Regions from separate parts of the Hominiventricola aquisgranensis genome, predicted to be linked through region 1. Evidence: riboswitches for the same ligand, from Rfam matches in the RefSeq annotation. Region 1 holds a riboswitch; the other holds the start of a gene.
What was found. A riboswitch is a leader RNA that binds a small molecule or an ion and turns the genes downstream of it on or off. The one in region 1 is predicted to bind lysine.
Positions count from the first base shown of each region.

Region 2: linked by a shared signal. The riboswitch ahead of WMO62_RS03360 (Na+/H+ antiporter NhaC family protein) and the one ahead of dapA (4-hydroxy-tetrahydrodipicolinate synthase) in region 1 are both predicted to bind lysine.

Region 1 is NZ_JBBMFC010000019.1:59,940-63,352, forward strand. It holds gene typA (translational GTPase TypA) at 1-344, opposite strand, end outside; gene WMO62_RS11190 (single-stranded DNA-binding protein) at 572-1,198, shown strand; gene WMO62_RS11195 (cob(I)yrinic acid a,c-diamide adenosyltransferase) at 1,277-1,771, shown strand; lysine riboswitch at 1,822-1,997, shown strand; gene dapA (4-hydroxy-tetrahydrodipicolinate synthase) at 2,093-2,992, shown strand; gene dapB (4-hydroxy-tetrahydrodipicolinate reductase) at 2,994-3,413, shown strand, end outside.
Region 2 is NZ_JBBMFC010000004.1:107,494-110,906, forward strand. It holds gene WMO62_RS03340 (SatD family protein) at 1-257, shown strand, start outside; gene WMO62_RS03345 (arsenate reductase family protein) at 360-716, shown strand; gene WMO62_RS03350 (hypothetical protein) at 732-1,010, shown strand; gene WMO62_RS03355 (gamma carbonic anhydrase family protein) at 1,029-1,514, shown strand; lysine riboswitch at 1,572-1,742, shown strand; gene WMO62_RS03360 (Na+/H+ antiporter NhaC family protein) at 1,860-3,374, shown strand.

The DNA of each region.
Region 1 (3,413 bases):
TTCAATACGAATTTGGTCTGCGGCATGGATCCTTCAAAAGCATCCACAACAAGGATGACACCGTTTACCATTTTCAGTACACGCTCAACCTCGCCGCCGAAGTCTGCATGACCTGGGGTGTCGATGATATTGATTTTTGTATCCTTATAAAAAACAGCGGTATTTTTGGAGAGAATGGTGATTCCTCTTTCTCTCTCAATGTCATTGGAGTCCATGACTCTCTCAGCTACTTCCTGATTGGCACGGAACACACCGCTCTGTTTCAGAAGCTCATCGACCAGAGTGGTTTTACCATGGTCTACATGAGCGATGATGGCAATATTTCTTACATCTTCTCTCTTCATATTTAACCTCTTCTTTGTATCTTATAACGTTTCTGTCCTGTTTAAATCCTACAAATTTAATAGTGTAACACAAATTCCCCAGAAAACAAGCTTTTTCTTGCAGTTCCGTGAAATTTTTTGAAATGTATATTTTTTGAAATAGTTGGAATATTTGGTAAGGACCATGAATATATTTTACAGACAAAAGTACGAGAGACACTTCGTCAAAAGGAAGGGAGAACAAAAATATGTCGGATAAGATTATTGAAAACAACCAGGTGTCCATTATCGGGGAGGTTGTGTCGGGGTTTGTGTTCAGTCATGAAGTCTTTGGGGAAGGCTTCTATATGCTGGATGTATCGGTCAGAAGACTCAGCGACTCCTGTGATGTGATACCACTGATGATTTCAGAAAGACTCATTGATGTGAATGCAGATTACAGGGGTGCCTGCATCCGGGCGGCCGGACAGTTCCGGTCTTACAACAGGCATGAAGAGAAGAAGAACCGGCTGGTGCTGTCAGTCTTTGTGCGGGAACTGGAATTCATGGATGAGGAAGTAGAGAATTCCAAGACCAACCAGATCTTCCTGGATGGATACATCTGCAAGGCGCCGGTTTATCGGAAGACACCGCTTGGAAGAGAAATTGCGGATATTCTGCTGGCGGTGAACCGTCCTTATGGAAAATCGGACTACATTCCGTGTATCTGCTGGGGAAGAAATGCAAGATTTGCTTCAGGTTTTGAAGTGGGAGGCCACACGCAGATCTGGGGACGGATCCAGAGCAGGGAATATATGAAGAAAATAGATGAGACAGAGAGCGAGCGCAGGATCGCCTATGAGGTGTCTGTAAGCAAGCTTGAGTACCTGGAGTAATACTTGCATTTCTTATATACCTGGTGTAAGATAGACGAAAACAGCTAATTGTTTGGAGTCAGGAATAGAGAGGGTACTATGAGAGAGGGTAAACTTCAGATATATTGCGGAAGTGGAAAAGGAAAGACGACGGCAGCGTTGGGGCAGGCCATCAAAGAAGCCAGCCTCGGGCGTTCTGTATTCGTCGTTCAGTTTATGAAATGCCGGAAGGCAGATGAGGAGATCAGCTTTATCCAGCGGCTGGAACCGGAGATCAAGTTATTCCGTTTTCAGCGGAGAGAGGCGGCTTTTGAAGATCTGGCACCTGAAGAGCAGCAGGAAGAGATCATGAATATGAAGAATGGTCTGAACTTTGCAAAGAAGGTGCTGGCTACGGGAGAATGCGATGTGCTGATCCTGGATGAGGTCCTGGGACTGGTGGAGCAGGGGATTGTATCAGCAGAGGAAGTGCATGAGCTTCTGGGGGAGGCTTCTGACACTACAGAGCTGATATTTACAGGCATTAAGCTGTGTCCTGAGATGATGGACTGGGCGGATGATGTCTATCAGATCACTGCCTTGAAGGAATCTTAAGGGCTTGTTGACAAAGCATCTGGAAGATGCTATATTGAAGAAAATTGAACAAAAGAGATAGAGGTCGCGTGAATCATCAGTAGACGGTCGGATGCAGCAGAGGCACTGGAAGACAGCCGAAAGGGGTAAGCGCCGAAAGGCCGGATATTCTGCAAGTCCGGATCTTGGGCATGTGGTCAATAACCATATGACTGTCATCTGGAACAGATGGAGCGCTATCCGGACAATCAAGATAAGTAGTAAGAATCTGGAGAGGCGTATACTGGCACGCCTCTCTTCTTTTCATTTATATCAAAAAAGAAAATAGCAGGAGGAGAAGATATGTCTATTTTTACAGGTGCAGGAGTAGCAATTGTAACACCTATGAAAGCAAATGGCGAGGTGAATTATCCGAAGCTGGAAGAACTTCTGAATTATCAGATCGAGAATGGAACAGATGCGATCATCATCTGTGGAACTACTGGTGAGTCTTCCACGCTGACTCATGAGGAGCATCTGGAAGCCATCCGTTTTACGATTGAGAAAGTAGCTGGAAGAATCCCTGTGATCGCAGGTACTGGTTCTAATTGTACTCAGACTGCGATCTATCTGTCTCAGGAAGCGGAAAAATACGGCGCAGATGGTCTGCTGCTGGTATCTCCTTATTATAATAAAGCAACCCAGAAAGGTCTGATCGCACATTTTACAGCCATTGCCAATTCTGTAAAGATTCCGATCATCCTTTATAATATTCAGGGACGTACCGGTGTAAATATGACGCCTGAGACGATTGCTTATCTGACAAAACATGTAGAGAACATTGTAGCGGTGAAAGAAGCAAGTGGAAATATTTCCCAGATCGCCAAAGTGGCACAGCTCTGTGGTGACAGCTGTGATATTTATTCCGGTAATGATGACCAGATCGTTCCGATTCTGTCTCTTGGCGGAAAAGGTGTGATCTCTGTACTGTCTAACGTGGCTCCGAGAGAGACTCATGACATCGTAGCCAAATTCATGGCAGGTGACGTGGCAGGCAGTCGTGAACTTCAGTTAAAAGCACTTCCAGTTATTGAGAAACTGTTCTGTGAAGTGAACCCGATCCCGGTAAAAGCAGCTCTCAACATGCTGGGCTGGGAAGCAGGACCTTTACGTATGCCGCTGACAGAGATGGAGCCAGAGCATCAGGCACAGTTAAAGGAAGCCATGGCAGCATTTGGCATAAAAGCAAAAGGAGAAAACTAAGATGGTCAGAGCAATTATGCATGGCTGTAACGGCCATATGGGTCAGGTGATCACAGGACTGATCAAGGATGACCCGGAGATCGAGATTGTAGCAGGAGTAGATCCGGTAGACTGCCGTGACAACGGTTATCCGGTATTTCCTTCTATTGATAAATGTACGGTAGAAGCAGATGTGATCATTGATTTCACTTCTGCGAAGGCAGTGGATGGACTGATCGCGTACAGTGCAGAAAAAAAAGTTCCGGTTGTACTGTGTACTACCGGTTTAAGCGAGGAGCAGTTAAAGAGCCTGGAGGAAGCCAGCAGTCAGGTGGCAGTCCTTCGTTCTGCTAACATGTCCCTTGGTATCAACATGCTCATGAAGATTCTTCAGGACGCAGCAAAGATTCTTGTGCCGGCCGGATTTGATATTGAGATCGTG
Region 2 (3,413 bases), on a different contig from region 1:
AATGTTTTGAAACAGAAGAAATAAATGCGATGTTTTCACTTTTGAAAATAATTGAAGATAGCTGGACAGAGAAACAACGTTATACAATATGGGATATGATGATTCACCAAGGAAGTCAGGAAATGTGCGCTGAAAGAATGGATATAACTCAGTCAACGGTTGCAAGGAGACTGGCGGATGGAAAGTATATCATTTACCAAAGAACAATGGAAGTCATTGATGAAGCAATACGAAGATTAGGAAATAAGAAATGGTAATCAGATATTTGTTATTATTGGCCTTGGGGCATGTGTTGTTTTTTGTAATATAATTATTTTAAACTAAAATATATATTAAATGAAGGGACAGGAGGATACAGTATGTTATTTTTAGAATATCCAAAATGCAGTACTTGTCAGAAAGCGAAAAAATGGCTGGATGATCACGGAATCGCTTATGAAGACCGTCATATTAAAGAGCAGAATCCCAGTGAGGAGGAATTGAAAGCCTGGCATGAGGAAAGTGGATTTCCGCTGAAAAAATTTTTTAATACCAGCGGAATGCTCTACAAAGAAATGCAGTTAAAGGACAAACTGCCGCAAATGTCAGAAGAAGAGCAGTATGCATTGCTGGCAACGGACGGTATGCTGGTGAAACGACCGGTTCTGGTGGGGGATGGTTTTGTGCTGACCGGATTTAAGGAGAGCACCTGGGCGGAGGCACTTGGCATCAAATAAAGGAGGCGAAAATTTATGGGAATTGCAGAGATGTTGGATGAATTAAAGCAGAAGGCGCACAATGATTCCGCACTTCGTGAAGAACTGCTTGCCACCAGGAAGGAAGCACAGCCCTATGCCGCGTTCTGTAAGAAATGCCGGGAGCTTGGATATGAAATCTATGAGATGGATCTGCTCACCGCAGGAGAAGAAGCCTATGCGGCCATGCGCCGGAGCACCAACGGCGGCGGAGAGAATTCTCCCATGCTGGAAGGTGAAGATGATTATTATGAGCTGTTTTTTGCGGGTCTGTAAGTAAAGGAGAGAAGACCGATGAAGAAACCACGGATAGATGAACAGGCAGTGGTGGCAGACGGAGCTGTTGTACTTGGCGATGTGACGATTAAGAAGGATGTAAGTATCTGGTACAATGCAGTGATCCGAGGGGATGTTAATTCAATCAGTATTGGTGAAGGAACGAATATTCAGGATCTGGCAGTGCTGCATGTGGATGCAGATGCGTCCCTGGCTATTGGGAAAAATGTGACGATAGGCCATGGAGCAATCCTTCATGGATGTACGATCAAGGATCAGGCTTTGATTGGCATGGGAGCCATTGTGCTGAACGGTTCTGTGATCGGAAAGGGAAGTATGATCGCAGCGGGCGCACTTGTGCCCCAGAATACGGTAGTGCCGGACGGAGCTCTCTATATGGGAAATCCTGCCAAATTTAGAAGGATGCTGACGGAAGAAGAACTGACAGCAAACCTGAAAAATGCAGCAAATTATATAAAAGAGAGTAAAGATCTGAATAATTAGTCAAATACCTATTGCCCTTATAGGTATTTCGTGATAGGATAGCAAAGAAATAAATGTAAAAATGATAGAGGCGCAGGCTTCATGAGTAGATGTCAGTATACGGTCGGAAACGGCTGGCATGGAAAGGGGAGACTGCCGAAGGAATCTGGATATTCCGAGAGAAGGGTTCCTGGGCTGCCGCAGAATATGCGTCAGACTGTCACAGGGCTGTGGAGCGCTATCATTGGTCGGACATAATAAGAAGAGACCATGGATGCAACCAGTCGTTGTGTTCATGGTTTTTTTATGCTATAAACCGTTTGGTCCGGGCTCTATCGTATTTGCAAAAGAAGGGAGATTTTTATCATGGAATATGTACCTGCTATGTATGCCACATTCTGGGCGCTGATACCGCCAGTTGTGGCAATTGTTCTTGCGTTGATCACGAAAGAGGTGTATTCTTCGCTGTTTGTTGGAATTCTGGTTGGAGGTCTGTTCTATTCAGGATTCAGTTTTGAGGGAACCATCGTTCATATCTTTGAGGATGGAATCATTGGAGTATTGTCCGACAGCTACAATGTGGGTATCCTTGTGTTCTTGATCATTCTGGGAGCCATTGTATGTCTTATGAACAAGGCTGGTGGATCAGCAGCATTTGGCCGCTGGGCAAGTGACCATATCAAAACACGCACAGGTGCACAGCTTACAACCGTTGCGCTTGGTGTTCTGATCTTTATTGATGATTATTTTAACTGCCTGACCGTTGGAAGTGTTATGCGTCCGGTGACAGACAAGCATAATATTTCCCGTGCAAAGCTGGCATATCTGATCGATGCGACTGCAGCACCGATCTGTATCATTGCACCGATCTCCTCCTGGGCAGCTGCCGTTACTGGTTTTGTCGAGGGAGAGGATGGACTGTCACTGTTCATCAGTGCGATCCCGTATAACTTCTATGCACTGCTCACCATCGTGATGATGCTCACCATTGCAGTGTTGAATATTGATTTTGGCTCCATGAAGATTCATGAGGACAATGCGAAAAAAGGCGATCTGTTCACCACACCGGACCGTCCTTATGGAGAAGCAACCGAGTTGGAAGACACTGGAAAAGGAACAGTCAAGGATCTGTTGATTCCGATCATTGCACTGATCATCTGCTGCGTCATCGGTATGATCTATACCGGTGGATTCTTTGAGGGTGCGGATTTTGTAACTGCATTCTCCAACAGTGATGCATCTGTAGGTCTTGCCATCGGAAGTGCATTTGCACTGGTGATCACCATTCTTCTGTATGTAAGCCGCAGAGTACTTGGATTCAAAGAGTGTATGGATTGTATTCCGGAGGGCTTCAAAGCTATGGTACCGGCTATCATGATCCTGACTTTTGCATGGACTCTGAAATCCATGACCGACAGCCTGGGAGCTGCAGAGTTCGTAGCTGCTCTGATCAAAGGAAGCGCATCAGGTATTGTAAATCTGCTTCCGGCTATTATCTTTGTAGTTGGATGCCTGCTGGCATTTGCAACCGGAACTTCCTGGGGAACTTTCGGAATCCTGATCCCGATCGTTGTAGACGCATTCCAGGCAACCAACCCGACACTGATGACCATTGCAATCTCTGCCTGCATGGCAGGAGCTGTCTGCGGAGACCACTGTTCACCAATCTCTGATACGACCATTATGGCATCTGCAGGAGCGCAGTGTAATCATGTAAATCATGTATCTACACAACTGCCGTATGCAGTCAGTGTGGCAGCCATTTCCTTTATCACCTACATCGTGGCAGGATTTGTGCAGTCCGCATGGATCTCACTGCCGGTTGGTGTGGTGCTCACACTGGGATATCTGTTGTTCATGAAAAAACGTACAGAGGCATAAGAATTACATAATTGAGAAACAGAGGGGCTGTCGCGAAAA